Regions from separate parts of the Streptomyces durmitorensis genome, predicted to be linked through region 1. Evidence: riboswitches for the same ligand, from Rfam matches in the RefSeq annotation. Region 1 holds a riboswitch; the other holds the start of a gene.

Evidence for each region. Region 1 has a riboswitch for cobalamin ahead of M4V62_RS05185 (energy-coupling factor ABC transporter permease). Riboswitches for the same ligand answer to the same signal wherever they lie in the genome.
Region 2: linked by a shared signal. The riboswitch ahead of M4V62_RS26620 (CbtB domain-containing protein) and the one ahead of M4V62_RS05185 (energy-coupling factor ABC transporter permease) in region 1 are both predicted to bind cobalamin.

What each region holds. Positions count from the first base shown of each region.
Region 1 is NZ_CP097289.1:1,081,808-1,089,354, reverse strand. It holds gene mmsB (3-hydroxyisobutyrate dehydrogenase) at 1-840, shown strand, start outside; gene M4V62_RS05190 (enoyl-CoA hydratase) at 837-1,673, shown strand; cobalamin riboswitch at 1,834-2,017, shown strand; gene M4V62_RS05185 (energy-coupling factor ABC transporter permease) at 2,048-2,821, shown strand; gene M4V62_RS05180 (energy-coupling factor ABC transporter substrate-binding protein) at 2,821-3,225, shown strand; gene cbiQ (cobalt ECF transporter T component CbiQ) at 3,232-3,981, shown strand; gene M4V62_RS05170 (energy-coupling factor ABC transporter ATP-binding protein) at 3,978-4,865, shown strand; partial or broken gene M4V62_RS05165 (MDR family MFS transporter) at 4,854-6,143, opposite strand; gene M4V62_RS05160 (ABC transporter permease subunit) at 6,140-7,547, opposite strand, start outside.
Region 2 is NZ_CP097289.1:5,940,130-5,947,676, reverse strand. It holds gene glxA (radical copper oxidase GlxA) at 1-240, shown strand, start outside; gene M4V62_RS26630 (glycoside hydrolase family 6 protein) at 372-1,406, opposite strand; gene M4V62_RS26625 (ANTAR domain-containing protein) at 1,568-2,323, shown strand; cobalamin riboswitch at 2,658-2,779, shown strand; gene M4V62_RS26620 (CbtB domain-containing protein) at 2,812-3,033, shown strand; gene M4V62_RS26615 (CbtA family protein) at 3,054-3,899, shown strand; gene M4V62_RS26610 (class F sortase) at 3,880-4,557, opposite strand; gene M4V62_RS26605 (hypothetical protein) at 4,573-5,112, opposite strand; gene M4V62_RS26600 (HAD-IIA family hydrolase) at 5,190-5,969, opposite strand; gene M4V62_RS26595 (alkaline phosphatase family protein) at 6,051-7,547, opposite strand.

The DNA.
Region 1 (7,547 bases):
GGGCATCGCGTCCTCGGCCACGACCTGATGCCCGACCTGCTCACCGCGGCCGTCGAGAACGGCGTGGAGGCGGCCGGATCATCGGCACGGGCCGCAGCGGCGGCGGACGTGGTGATCACCATGCTGCCCGCGGGACGGCACGTGCTCGGCCTCTACCGCGAGGAGGGGCTCCTGGCCGCCGCGCGGCCGGGCACGCTGTTCATCGACTGCTCGACCATCGACGTGGCCGACGCGCGCAGCGCGCACGAGGCTGCGGTCGCGGCCGGGATGCGGACGCTGGACGCCCCGGTCTCCGGGGGAGTGGTGGGCGCCGAGGCCGGCACGCTCACCTTCATGGCGGGCGGCGGCGAAGCCGAGTTCGCCGAGGCCGAGCCGCTCCTGACGGTCATGGGCAGGAAGGCGGTGCACTGCGGCGGGCCCGGCGCGGGTCAGGCCGCGAAGATCTGCAACAACATGATCCTCGGGGTCTCGATGATCGCGGTGAGCGAGGCGTTCGTACTCGGCGAGAGCCTCGGCCTCTCCCCTCAGGCCCTGTTCGACGTGGCGTCGACCGCGTCCGGCCAGTGCTGGGCCCTGACCGTCAACTGTCCGGTGCCGGGCCCCGTCCCGGGCAGCCCCGCCAACCGCGACTACCGCCCCGGGTTCGCCGCCCCGCTGATGGCCAAGGACCTCGGCCTGGCGGCCAACGCCCTTGCAGCCAGTGGGATCGACGCCCAACTCGGCCTCAAGGCGGCTGAGTTGTACGCCACTTACGCGCAGGGAGCCGGAGCGGACCAGGACTTCTCCGGGATCGTCAACACCATCAGGCACCACAAGGCAGGGGACGGGGACGACGCATGACCACGGAGACCACGGAGACCACGGAGACCGCGGAGACCGCGGAGACGGCTGAGGCCACGGAGTCGTACGAGACGATCCGCATCGAGCGGAAAGGCCGCACCGCGCTGCTCACGCTCGACCGCCCCAAGTCCCTGAACGCACTCAACCTCCAAGTGATGAACGAGATCGTCGCCGCGACGGCTGACCTGGACCGGGACCCGGGCATCGGCTGCATCGTCCTCACCGGATCACCGAAGGCGTTCGCCGCCGGGGCCGACATCAAGGAGATGCGGCCCCAGAGCTACATGGACATGTACCTCAGCGACTGGTTCACCGCCTGGGACCGGCTCGGGGCGCTGCGCACGCCGACGGTCGCGGCCGTCTCTGGTTACGCGCTCGGCGGAGGCTGCGAGCTGGCCATGCTGTGCGACATCCTGCTGGCCGCCGACACCGCCGTGTTCGGACAGCCCGAGATCAAACTGGGCGTCATCCCCGGCATCGGCGGCTCGCAGCGGCTGACCCGAGCGGTGGGGAAGGCCAAGGCCATGGAGATGTGTCTGACCGGCAGGACCATGGACGCCGACGAGGCTGAGCGGGCCGGGCTCGTCTCCCGGGTGGTGCCCGCCGGTGATCTCGTCGGCGAGGCACTCGCCGTCGCCGAGACCGTCGCGGGGATGTCCCTGCCCGTCGCGATGATGGCGAAGGAGGCGGTGTCACGCGCCTTCGAGACGACCCTCGCGGAGGGCGTCCGCTTCGAACGCCGCCTTTTCCACGCCGTGTTCGCGACCGCGGACCAGAAGGAGGGGATGGCCGCCTTCGTCGAGAAGCGACAGCCCGGCTTCACGCACTCTTGACCCTCCACCCGCTCCCCGACGCCCGAAGAAGGCGTGGCGCGCGCCAGGTGTGCACGCACCGGGCACAGGGGCTGACCAGGGGCGTACGCCCTGGTCGTGTGCGCTCGCGCGTGCCACAGCTGCGGTGGTCCCGCAAGTTGTCAGGAATCTCGGTCGCGCACTAAGGTCACCACGCCTTGGTGAACGGGAAATCCGGTGTGATGCCGGTGCGGCCCTCGCCACTGTGATCGGGAAGTCCGGCTCCAGCCCTCGCGGCAGCCACTGGGTGCTCACGCACCCGGGAAGGCGGAGTCCGGTCGGTACGACCCGTCAGCCAGGAGACCGGCCAAGGCACGTTGTCCATCCACGAGGTGCTGGAGAGGGTCTGCTTAGCCATGCACATAGCCGAGGGTTTCCTCCCACCGGCGCACGCGATCGCCTGGGGCGTAGCGTCCGCGCCGTTCGTCGTCCACGGAGTCCGCTCCCTGACCCGTGAGGTCAAGGAGCACCCGGAGAGCACCCTGCTCCTGGGAGCCTCCGGTGCCTTCACATTTGTCCTTTCCGCACTCAAAATCCCTTCCGTCACGGGCAGTTGCTCGCACCCGACGGGAACCGGGCTCGGCGCGATCCTGTTCCGGCCGCCGATCATGACGGTGCTCGGCACCATCACCCTGCTGTTCCAGGCCCTGCTGCTCGCCCACGGCGGGCTCACCACGCTCGGCGCCAACGTGTTCTCCATGGCGATCGTCGGGCCATGGGCCGGATACGCCGTCTACCGGCTCCTGAAGCGGTACGACGTGCCGCTCATGGTCGCCGTGTTCTTCGGCGCGTTCGTCGCCGACCTGTCCACGTACTGCGTCACCAGCGTCCAGCTGGCCATGGCGTTCCCCGACCCCAGCAGCGGATTCATCGGCGCCCTGGGCAAGTTCGGCGGCATCTTCGCCGTCACGCAGATCCCCCTGGCCGTCAGCGAGGGACTGCTCACCGTCATCGTGATGCGGCTGCTCGTGCAGTCCAGCAAGGGTGAGCTGACGCGGCTCGGCGTGCTCCTCCAGGGCAAGCGGTCGGCCACCAAGGCGACGGAGACGGCGACGACGGAGAAGACCGCGACGACGGAGGAGACCGCGGCGACGGAGAAGACGACGACGGAGACGGGGGCCAGCGCCTGATGAGCCGGAACGCGAAGATCAACACTCTGCTGCTCCTCATCGTCGCCGCGCTCGCGGTACTGCCGTTGGCGCTCGGTCTCGGCGACGACGAGAAGGAGCCGTTCGCCGGGGCCGACGCCCAGGCCGAGACCGCGATCACCGAGATCAATCCGGACTACGAACCCTGGTTCTCGCCGCTGTACGAACCCCCCTCCGGGGAGGTCGAGTCGGCGCTCTTCGCCCTGCAGGCGGCGCTGGGCGCGGGCGTCCTCGCGTACTACTTCGGTCTGCGCAAGGGACGCAGGCAGGGCGCGGAGATCGCACGGTCGCAGGAGGCACCCGCACCCGCACCCGCCCCCGCATCCGCCCCCACGGAGCAGACAACCGATGCGGAGGGCGCCCGGCCAGAGACCGAGCAGGTCTGACCCGGCGTGCTCCCCATCGACGCGGCGGCGCACAGCAGTCGCTGGCGCCGCCGCCATCCCGTGGACAAGGCCGTGCTCGGGCTCGGCCTCACCGTCCTTGCCGTCTCCCTGCCGCCCTGGCCGGGTGCCGCCCTGGTCCTGGTCGCCGCGCTCGTCGTGCTGCTCGGGCCCGCCGGTGTGCCGCCGCGCAAACTGTGGCGCGCCTACCGCGTGCCGCTCGGCTTCTGCGTCACCGGCGCCCTGACCCTGATCGTGCAACTCGGCGGGCCCGAAGGGTTCGTCACGCTGGCCGACGGCGGCCCCGCGCGGGCCGGCGGTCTGCTCCTGCGCACCTCGGCGGCCTCGCTCGGTGTCCTGCTCTTCGCCTTCACCACACCGATGTCGGATCTGCTGCCCCGCCTGGTGAAGGCGGGCGTACCGGCGCCGGTCGTGGACGTCGCCCTGGTCATGTACCGCATGAGCTTCCTGCTCCTGGACTCCATGAGCAGGATCCGGCAGGCGCAGGCCGCGCGCCTCGGCCACACCACCCGGGCCGCCACCTGGCGCTCCCTCGGCGGCCTCGGCGCCACCGCGTTCGTGCGGGCCTTCGACCGGGCGACGCGATTGCAGGCCGGGCTCGCCGGGCGTGGCTACGACGGAACCCTGCGGGTGCTCGTGCCCGACGCCAGGGTCTCCCGGGGCTTCGTGGCCGTCAGCGCGGTACTCCTCACGGGCCTGGTGGCCCTCACCCTCGTACTGGAAAGGCTTCTTCCATGAGCGAGCCGAGCGCTCCTCGCGAGCGAGAGGCGAGCGAGACCCTGGTCGCTCTGCGCGCCGCTTCCTACGCGTACGAAGAAGGGCCCACCGTGCTCAGCGGCCTGGACTTCGACGTCACCGAGGGGCGCGCGCTTGCGCTCCTCGGCCGCAACGGCAGCGGCAAGACCACCCTCATGCGGCTGCTGAGCGGCGGACTCCGCCCGGACCAGGGCGGATTGACGCTCGGGGGCACCCCCGTGACGTACGACCGCAAGGGTCTGACCCGGCTGCGCACCACCGTGCAGCTGGTCGTCCAGGACCCGGACGACCAGCTGTTCGCGGCCTCGGTCGAGCAGGACGTGTCCTTCGGGCCGCTGAACCTGGGTCTTTCCGACGCCGAGGTCCGGGCGCGGGTCGCCGAGGCGCTCGCCGCGCTCGACATCAGCGCCCTGGCGGACCGGCCGACGCATCTGCTCTCCTACGGCCAGCGGAAGCGGACGGCCATCGCCGGCGCCGTGGCGATGCGGCCGCGCGTACTGATCCTCGACGAGCCGACGGCGGGGCTCGACCCCGACGGCCAAGAGCGCCTCCTGGACACCCTGCAAGGCCTGCGGGACGCGGGGACGACCGTGGTCATGGCCACCCACGACGTCGATCTGGCCCTCCGCTGGGCCGACGACGCGGCGCTGCTCACACCCTCGGGGGTGCGTACGGGACCGGTCGCGCAGATGCTGGCCCACCGCGACCTCCTGGCGCAGGCGGGCCTTCGCCTGCCCTGGGGGATCGCCGTATCGGAGCTGCTGCGGACCAAGGGGCTGCTCGACGTCGCGGGCGAAGGGCCGCGCACCCCCGAGGAGTTGGCGGCCCTCACGGCCCCGGCGATGCCCGGTGCGTCAGCCGGCTGACGCACCGGGAGCAGGGGTGCGGCGGGGCAGCAGCGCCACGGCGAGGAGCGGGACCGCGGCGAGCGCGAGCCACGGCACCGAGGGCGGGAGCCCCGCGTCGAGCAGCGAGCCGGTCGCGGCGCTGCCCGCGAGGACGATCAGACCGGAGACCGAGGACAGGGCGCCGGTGTAGAGGCCCAGCCTGCCGTCGCGCGTCAGATCGGGGACCCAGGCGCGCGCGGCCGGGGCGACCAGCATCTGGCCGAGCGTGAGCAGGACGACGAAGGCGGCGGCGGGCAGCAGCCCGGCAGCGCCGGTCCAGGCGGCCGGGCGCGCGAGGGCCACGACGGCGAACCCGGCGGACACGAGCACGAGCCCGGCCGCCATGGAGCGCCGCTCGTCGAGCCGGCCCGCGGCCCAGTGCGTGACCGGAAGCTGCGTGGCCACCACGAGCAGCGAGGACAGGGCGAAGAGCCAGGCCAGCGGCGCCTGTGACCCGGCCGCGCGCTCCACCTCCTGCGGGAGGGCGAGATAGAGCTGGTTGTACGCCAGGAGATAGGCGCCGTAGGCACAGCACACCGCCAGGAAGCGGCGGTTGCGCAGCAGCTCGCCCATGCCTCCTCGTACGCGGATCCGCTCCCGCCCGGGGATCCGCTGGGGCAGCAGCCACAGGTGCCCGGCCAGGACAAGGACGAAGACCCCGGCCCCGGCCAGGCAGACGGCGCGGAAGTCGACGGAGAGCAGCAGCGCGCCGATGAGCGGACCGAGGAACGCGCCGGCCTGGCCCGCCACGGTGAGCAGGGCCAGGACGCGGGTGCGCGGGCCGTGGCCTTCCTCCTCCCAGAGCACCGCCTGCCGGGCGACCTCGGACTCCACGGCGGGGGAGAACAGGGCCGCGGCGAACCCGATCAGGAGTACGGCGCCGATGACCGCCCAGGTCTGCCGCGCGAAGCCGAGCCAGGCGAAACCGGCGATCCGCAGCACGCACCCGGTGAGCACGACCGGCCGTACGCCGTACCGGTCGGTCAGGGCGCCGCCCACGACGAAGAGCCCCTGCTGGCTGAACGTCCGAAGCCCGAGGACGAGCCCGACCAGTCAGCCCGCCATGCCGATCGCCGCGCCGAGGTGCTCGGCCAGGAAGGGCAGCACGGCGAAGAAGCCGACGTTGAAGGCGAGTTGGGTCAGGATCAGCAGGCGCAGGAGCGGGGACAGGTGCGGCCAGGTCCGTTCGCGGGGTGATTGCTTCCCGGGGCGGGTGCGCAGCCGTGCGGGCAGGGGCAGTTGACGTCGAACGCTCATCGGGAGCCCGTCCCTGCCGTGGTCAACTCCCGCTTCGGGGGCGGCGCTTCGTCCACGAGGGGCGGATCGTCGGACCGGCGTCCGCGCCGCAGCCACCGGGGAACCGGCACGCCGCCCGCCGACGTCACCGCGAGGGCCCCGAGGAGGGCGAGCGCCGCTGCCGGGGCGAGCAGTGCCCAGGGGGCGCGTTCGGCGTAGGGCTGGTTCTCGGCGAGGAGCAGGCCCCACTCGGGGGACGGGGGCTGGGCGCCGAGGCCGAGGAAGCCGAGGGCGGCCAGGGCGAGCGCGACGCCGGGAAGCCGCAGCAGCGCGTGGCGGGCGACGGGCGGCAGGACCGCGGGCAGCAGATGGTGCCGGAGCTGATGCAGGCGGCCCGCGCCCAGACTCCGGGTCGCCGTCAGGTGGAGGGTGGCGCGCTCCTGGAGGAGCAGGGCGGCGGTGTGGGCGGCCAGGGGGACCCAGGCGACGGCGGCCACCGCGATCGCGGGCGTGGCCGCACCGCTGCCCGCGACACCGGCGACGAGGAGGCCCGCGAGGGTCGGCGGGATGGCGTTGAGCGTGTCGAGGAGTGGACCGGAGAACCGGGGCAGGAGCCCGAGAAGCACACCGGTCACCAGGGCGAAGGCGCTGATGCCCAGGGCCAGGGAGAGTGTGTGCAGCGCGCCGTGCCCGACCCGGGCAAGGACGTCGCGGCCCAGGGCGTCCGTGCCGAACGGGTGCGCCCAGGACGGCGCTTGGAGCCGGGCCGCGGTGTCCAGGGCGAGGGGATCGCGGGCCAGGCTGAGCAGGATGACGCCCAGGAGCAGCCCGCCGTACAGGAGCGGCAGTCGGCTGGGCGCGGGCGGGGCCGGGCTGTGCAGGGTCGGCAGCGCGCCGTCGCGCAGGGCGGGACCGCTCGTGAGGCGAGCGGCGAGGCGGAAGAGGCCGCCCGCCACGGCGGCGAGCAGTACGAGCGCGAGCGCCCCGGCCTGGAGGACGGGCAGATCCTGCGCCACGGCGGCCTGGAGGGTGGAGCGGCCGAGCCCGGGAATGTCGAAGACCTGCTCCACGGCGACCGCGCCACCGGTCAGGCCCACGACGAACAGGCCGAGGTTCGGCAGCAGGCCGGGGACGCAGCGGCGCAGCGCGTGGCACGCGATGCGCCCGCTCGGGATGCCGCGGGCCGCGGCGGCCCGCGCCCACGGTTCGGCGAAGGCGCCGGGCAGCAGGTCGTCGAGGAGCCGCCCGAGCAGTGCGCCGGCGGGCAGGCCGAGCGAGACCGCGGGCAGCACCAGCCACTGCGGCCCGTACCAGCCGAGGGCGGGCAGCCAGCCCAGGTGCACGCCGATCACGGTGGCGAGCACCGAGGCGGTCAGGAACTCGGGCAGCGCGGCGAGGACCGCCGCGCCGCTGCCCGGGTTGCGG
Region 2 (7,547 bases), 4.9 Mb from region 1:
ACCTACAAGACCCAGCACGCCTCGTCCATCAAGACGGCCCGCTTGATCAGGCCGAGCGCCTCGACGCACGTCACCGACATCGACCAGACGTCCGTCGCCCTCGACCTGAAGAAGTCGGCGAACGGCGTCACGGTGACGATCCCCAAGGAGCGGAGCCTGGTGGAGTCCGGCTGGTACATGCTGTTCGTGACGGATGATCAGGGCACCCCGAGCAAGGCTCAGTGGGTCCACATTCCGTAGCCCCGTAAGGGGCGCGGGGCTGTGTCTATATGCGGCTCCGCCGCGGGGCGCGAGCAACCACGAAGAAAGCCGCAGTCGCATCAGCCGAGATCCCGGCAGACGCGACTGCGGCTTTTAAGTGACTCGCGCTATTACTTGGCGCCCTCCGCCAGCTTCAGCGCGTACTCGGGCCACCAGGCCCCCGCCTTGGGCCCACCGCGACAGGTGCCGTCGGACTCACCGGGTCGCTTGACCCACAGATACGCGTCGACCAGCGGGTCATCGGTCTTGGTGGTGGGCGCCTCGCCGAGCGCGCGGCCCGGCGGGTTGCACCAGGTGTCCTTGCCCTTGGTGTACGCGCCGTTGCCGTTGCGCGCGGTGTCGATGACGAACGGCTTGTTGCCGATCTTCGCCGACAGCTTCTTGCCGAACTCCGTGCTGGCCTCGGTCGTCTGGAAGTTCGAGACGTTCACCGAGAAGCCGTCGGCCTGCTCGACGCCCGACCACTTCAGGGGCTCCCAGAGCGAGTCGGGGTTCTTCCAGCCCGCGTTGCCCGCGTCCAGGTACACCTTGGTGTTCTTCAGGGACTTGAGCTTCTCGATGGCACCCTTGAGGAGGTCGTACCGCTCCTCGTGAAACTCCTCCGGCGTGCAGTTGTCGACCATGTGGAGCACCGCGTCCGGCTCCAGGATGACCGTGGCGTTGCGGTCACCGATGCCCTTCGCCACCTGGTCGATGAAGGTGCGGTAGGCGTTGCCGTCGGCCGCGCCGCCGCCCGAGTACTGGCCGCAGTCGCGGTGCGGGATGTTGTAGAGGACCAACAGGGCGTCACGGTCGGCCTTCTGGGCGGCCTCGGTGAAACCGCGCGCCTGGTCCTCCGCGTTCTCCGGGATGATCCACTCCGCGACGGGCTGCTCGGCGATCTTGCGGATCAGCTCGGCGTCGTCCTTCTTGCCGTCCTTCTCGTACGTGGCGACCTGCTTGGCCGCGTTGCCGTCCGGGTTGACCCAGTACGGGTCGGTGCCCTTCGGCTGTTGCTCGACCGGGTTCCCCGACGACTCCTCGTTGCCCGAACCGTCATCGGAGGAGCACCCCGACAGCAGCAGCGCAGCCCCCGCAAACGCCGCCGCAGCCTTCACCCCCCGGGCCGCGATCCGATGACCGCGGCCGGTGCCTTTGTGGTACATCCACTCCCCCTTGGGTGCACTGTCCGATTCTCAATCCTGACATACGCACTCCCGGCCCACGAGGCCCGCCCGTCCGCTGCGGAGAGCTGTTGGATACCTGTTACAGCCCGGCGCCCGGGGGTAGGCGCAGTGCGCGGGGTGGCGCTCTTGGGGAGGAGATCATGCGGGATCACACCTCTGAACTACGGCTGGCCGAAGTCCTGGTGGAGACCACCAACACTCTGGACGACGACTTCGACCCGGAGCGCTACCTGAGCCGGGTCGCGGGCCACTGCGTGGAGCTGCTCGACGCCACTGCCGCCGGCGTCATCTTCGACGGCACCGGCACGCCGGGGGTGGCCGCCGGGGGCCACCCCCGGGACCTGGCGCTCGACCTGCTAGGGGCCCAGCAGAGCGGTGGGCCCTGCGTGGAGAGCCTCGGCACGGGCCTCGCGGTGCCGCCCGTGCGGCTCGCGGCGGACGAACCCGCCGACCGCTGGCCGGAGTTCACGGCGCTGGCCCGCCGCCGCGGCATCGGGATGACGTACGCGGTCCCGCTGCGGCAGCGCGAGACACTGCTCGGCGCGCTGAACGTCTTCGTGCCCGAGAACTCCCGGACCCGCCACACCGACGGGGAGTTGCGTCTGGCGCAGGCGATCGCCGACGCCGCAGCGGTAGGCCTGCACAACCACCGTGCCTACACGGAGTATCGGGTTCTCGCGATACAGCTCCAGGGCGCTCTGACCAGCCGTATACGCATCGAACAGGCCAAGGGCATACTCGCCGAACGCTGGCACACCGGTGTCGACGAGGCCTTTGACGCGCTGCGGCGGTACGCGCGCAGAGAACGGCTGGTCATGGAGGTGGTCGCCACCGAAGTGATCAAGGGATCGCTCGACGACGCCGCACTGCGCGGCAGTTGGTCCGAACCTTCCTGACGGCCGCTCCGAGGACCATCATCACCTGCGATGATCACAGAGAGGAATCGGATCACGACTTGGCGTCAATCCACCCCTAGGCTCCAGCGCTCATCCGTTCTAGAGTCGTCACAACGGCCCAAGCCCCCGGCCTGATCGTCCATCCCGCACTGCGGGGTTGGTCACCGAACCTCCCGCGCCGGCGCCGGGTTACTCCCGCAGCTCGTGCGCGCGCGGTCGAGGACCAGCCCGGTCGACGGCTCCGGGGGGAGCGGGCCGCCGACCGGGCCGGGTTGTCCTGATACAGGTTCCATTGACAGTGTCCATGACCAACTGGGACTCTCCGGGCGACAAGTCCACACATCGAGGCGATGGTTGACAGGAACCCGGTGCGATTCCGGGGCGGGCCCGCCACTGTGACCGCACGCCAGCCTGGGGTGCGGAAGTCAGGAACTGAGCCGTCGTACTCCTGCTTCGGGGCGTGGAAACCCCAGAGGAGGCCCTTCGACATGTCACTGCACACCGCAGCATCGGGCACCGACAGGACGGCGGTCCAGGCCGCCACGGTCCACACCCGCGACTGGCTCATCGCCTCGGCCGCGGTCATCGTCGCGCTGATCGCGCTCTACGCGGTCTTCTTCGACAACGGCTCGCTGATCTCCGCGACCGGCAGCTATCTGCACGAGTTCGCCCACGACGGCAGGCACCTCTTCGGTGCCCCGTGCCACTGACCGGGGACGGACACGGCGCCATGCCATCCCCTGCGTCCTCTCCCCCGCCTCCCCCGTCCTCACCTGTCCTGCCCCTGCTCGGCCGCGGTCTCGTGGCGGGAGGAGCGGCGGGCCTCGCGGCCGGTCTCTTCTCCCTGCTCCTCACCGAGCCGCTGATGGACCGGGCGATCCGCGCCGAGGAGAAGCGCGCGGCGGCCGAGGAGCACGCGCACGGCGCCGCTCAGGCGGCACAGCACCACGAGGAGCTGTTCACGCGCTCCACCCAGCACGCGGGGCTCGTGGTCTCCGCGGTCGTCGCCGGTCTGGCCATCGGCGTCCTCTTCGCCGTGGCGTACGCCCTGGTGCACCGCCGCGACCCGCACGCGAGCCCATGGCCGCGGGCCCTCGCCTTCGCGGGAGCCGCGTTCCTCGCCGTCTCCCTGCTGCCCGGTCTGCGCTACCCGGCGAACCCGCCGGGCGTCGGCGACTCGGGCACGGTCGGCGAGCGGCAGGCGCTGTGGCTCGCCTCCGTCGCGATCGGCGTCCTCGGCATGTTCCTGGCCCGGCAGGTGTACGTACGCCTGACGGCCAGATCCGTACCGGCGAGGCAGATCGCGGCGGCCCTCACGACGGTCGCCGTCCTCACCGCGCTCTTCCTCCTCCCGGACAACCCCGACCCGGTCCCGGTGGACGCGACGCTCCTGTGGGACTTCCGCGTCCTCTCGGTCGCCTCGCACGCCCTGTTGTGGGCCGTGTTCGCGGCGGTCTTCGGAGGCCTTGGCCTGCGGTCCTTCCGGGAAGGGGCCGCCAGGGGTGCCACCGTGGGCGCGAGGACGGCGGGAGTGCCCTCGCGCCCCGGCGCCACCCCTACCGCCCCACCCCGGTGAGGTAGGCGGACACCACCACGTTCGCCGAGTACGTCTTGCTCGCCCGGTCGAACGTGCCGCCGCACGTGATCAGGCGCAGCTCGGCGCGGCCCTCCTCGTGGGGGCCGTACGCCTTCTTCGCGTCGAAGCGGTCCCGGCTGAGGACCTGGACGTCGTCCACGGTGAACTCCGCGACCGAGCCGTCGTCGCGGGCCACCCGGACCTTCTCGCCGGGCCGCATGGCGCTGAGGTCGTAGAAGACCGCGGGGCGCGTCTCGGTGTCGACGTGGCCGACGAACAGGGAGGTGCCCGCGGCGCCGGGGCGCGTACCGCCGCCGTACCAGCCGACGGAGCCCGCCTCCTCGAACGGCGGCGGATCGATGGCGCCGTCCTGATCGAGCCCGCGGACGACCACGGGTGCCCGCACCTTCAGCGAGGGGACATCCACGCGCTGCGGCTTGGCGGCGCCCAACGGCTTGTGCGCGTCCGGGAGTTCGACACCGAACGGCCGCCCCACCGCGGCGACGTCACCGGTCGTGGGCTCCGAGACACCGCCGCGTACGTCCGTGATCTCGCTGCCCCACAGCCAGAGCCCCACGAGCAGCAGCGCCCAGGCGACCCCGGTGAGGAATCGCCCGTGCCCGGCCGGCTGCCCCGCCGGCTTCTCATGGCCCGACACGTCGGCCGCCACCCGTCACTCGGAGCGGCGCCGGCGGACGCTGCGGAACGCCACGGCCACGGCCGCCACCCCGGCGAGCACCAGGCCGATCACCGCGTGCCGGGTGCCGGGCCCCGCCTCCTGGCTGTGCGCGGCGAGCTGCGCGGTGCCGCCGCCGCCCGCGCGGACCGGCGATACGGGCTCCTGCTGATGCCGGCCGACCTGCACGGTGCCCACGCCCTGGTGGGGGTGGCCGTCGCAGATGACGGTCACGTCGTACGAACCCTCGACGCCGTCCCTGATCTTGGCGGAGCCGTTCAGCGAGTACTTGTCGCCGTCCCTGCCGGTGAGCTTCGCGTCCCCCGTGAACGCGCCGGACCCGGCCGACCCGGTCGTCCCGTCACAGCCCGTGACGCTGATCTCGACCTTGGCCCCGGGATCCGCACTGGACGGGGTGACCGTGGCATGCACTTTGCCCTCGTCATGGGCGTGCGCGGGAGTGGCGGCGACGACGGGGAGCGCGGCGAGGACAGCCGCCCCGGCTATGCCACGCAGGGTGAGTGTTCCTCTACGCATCGTGAACCTCCTGTTTCGAGGTTCACGCGCGTCGCCGTGCCACGCCTCCCGTGTGCGGCAAACGGGTGGTGCGCGCGTCAGACCCGGTCGACGAGATCAGCGATGGAGTCCACGACGTTCGAGGGCCGGAACGGGTGCTGATCGATGTCCTTCCGGGAGGTCAGACCGGTGAGCACCAGGAAGGTCTCCATCCCGGCCTCAAGACCGGCGAGGACATCGGTGTCCATGCGGTCGCCGATCATGGCGCTGGTCTCCGAGTGCGCCCCGATGGCGTTCAGGCCCGTGCGCATCATCAAGGGGTTCGGCTTGCCCGCGAAGTACGGGTTGCGACCTGTGGCCTTGGTGATCAGCGCGGCGACGGCCCCGGTCGCGGGCAGGGGTCCCTCCGTGGAGGGCCCGGTCTCGTCCGGGTTCGTGCAGATGAAGCGGGCCCCGCCGTTGATCAGCCGTACGGCCTTGGTCATGGCCTCGAAGGAGTACGTACGGGTCTCGCCGAGGACCACGTAGTCCGGGTCGTGGTCCGTCAGGACGTACCCGATGTCGTGCAGGGCGGTGGTGAGCCCCGCCTCGCCGATGACGTACGCCGTGCCGCCGGGCCGCTGGTCGTCCAGGAACTTCGCGGTGGCGAGCGCCGAGGTCCAGATGTTCTCCACGGGAACTTCGAGACCCATGCGGTTCAGGCGGGCCTGGAGGTCGCGCGCGGTGTAGATCGAGTTGTTCGTCAGGACCAGGAAGGGCTTCCCGGACTCCCGGAGCCTCTTGATGAAGGCGTCGGCGCCGGGGATCGGAACGCCCTCGTGGATGAGCACGCCGTCCATGTCGGTGAGCCACGATTCGATGGGCTTGCGCTCTGCCATGGGGTGCACTCCTGCGGTCTGCGTTGAGCGAGTTCACTGTGGGGCGCCGGGACGACTGTGTGCCGACGCCCCACAGCCTAATCAGGAAGCGGTGATCGTGACCCCGTCGATCACCCAGTACCAGTTGTTGCCGCCGGTGTACCGGAAGCGGACCTGGGCTTTCGTGACCCCCGCGGGCACCTGGAGGGCGATGTTCTCGACGACGGAGGGGGTGTCCGCGGTGTACGTCTTCACCGTGACCGGGGCCCCGCCGTCGTACGAGACGAGCACCTCGCCCTTCTGCGGGGCCTCCTGGCGGTAGTACGTCGTGTACGTGAGGGTGGCCCGCGCGCCGCCCCGCACCTCGTACGCGGGGCTGACCAGCGTCGAGTCGAACGTCCCGGAGAAGGACTTGTCGGTCCACTCGTCGCCGTCGGCGACCGCGAAGACGTTGCGGGCGCGGATGTTGAGCTCGCGCCGCTGGTCGCGCTCGGCCTTGGTCCAGAACTCGTCCGTGGTGAAGGACCAGCCGCGCCACTCGGTGATGCCGCCCGTGCCCATCTTCGCGTTGTCGACGCTCCAGCCGCTCGGCGCGGTGTGCGTGAAGCCGATGACGCCGGAGCCGATGCCGGTCTCGTCGACGGGCCCGGTCAGCCGCGGGCGCAGGGCGTCGAACGCGTCCGGCTTCGGCTGCTGGATCGGGCGGCCGTCCAGGCCCCAGGCCGGGTCGATCGCGATGCCGAGGTGGGCGAGGGCGCTCGCGGCGATGTCGGGCATGCGGACGTCGTGGCGGACCGAACCCGCCGTGACCGTGCCGCCGGTGGCGATCATGAACGTCTGGCGCTCGGGCCAGCTGGAGCCGCCGTGGCCGCCGGGGTCGGTGTGCCCGTGGTCGGCGGTGATCATGATGAGCCAGTCCTCGGAGCCGTACGTGGGGCGGGACTTGACCGCGGCGACGATCTGCCCGACCTGGGCGTCGGCGCCGTGGATCGCGTCGAGATAGGCCTGGCTCGCGGCGCCGCTGTCGTGGCCCGCGTGGTCGATGTTGTCGAGCTGGACGAAGACGGCGTCGGGGTTGCCGCTCTTGACCTCGGCGACGGCGCGGGTGGTGGTTCCGGTGTCGTACTCGGTGCCGGGCGTGGAGACCCGGGTGTCAACCTTCGCGGAGAAGATGATGTCGGTGATCGGCGCCCAGGACGAGACGGCGTACGTCCGCAGGCTGGGCTTCGCGGCCTCGATCCGGGTCATGAAGTCCGGGTACGCGGCGAGGTTGTGGCCGGTGAACTCGTTGTTCACGACCTTGTGCTTGTCGGGCCAGACGCCCGTGATGAGCGTCGACCAGCCGGGGCCCGACGAGGTGGGCGCGAGCGGGTTGGCGTAGATGCTGCTCGGCGCGGTCAGGCCGGCGCTCATCAGACCCTTGAGCGCGGGCGCGTCCGCGTCCTTGACTCTGCTGAGCAGCGCGCCGTCCAGGCCGATCACCAGGACCTTCGGGGTCTTGGCCGCGGCCTTGGCGACGGCGGCGAGAGGCCCTGCGGACACCGCGAGGGCTGCGGTGGAGACGAGGAGCGAGCGGCGGGATATGCCGTGCGACGACAC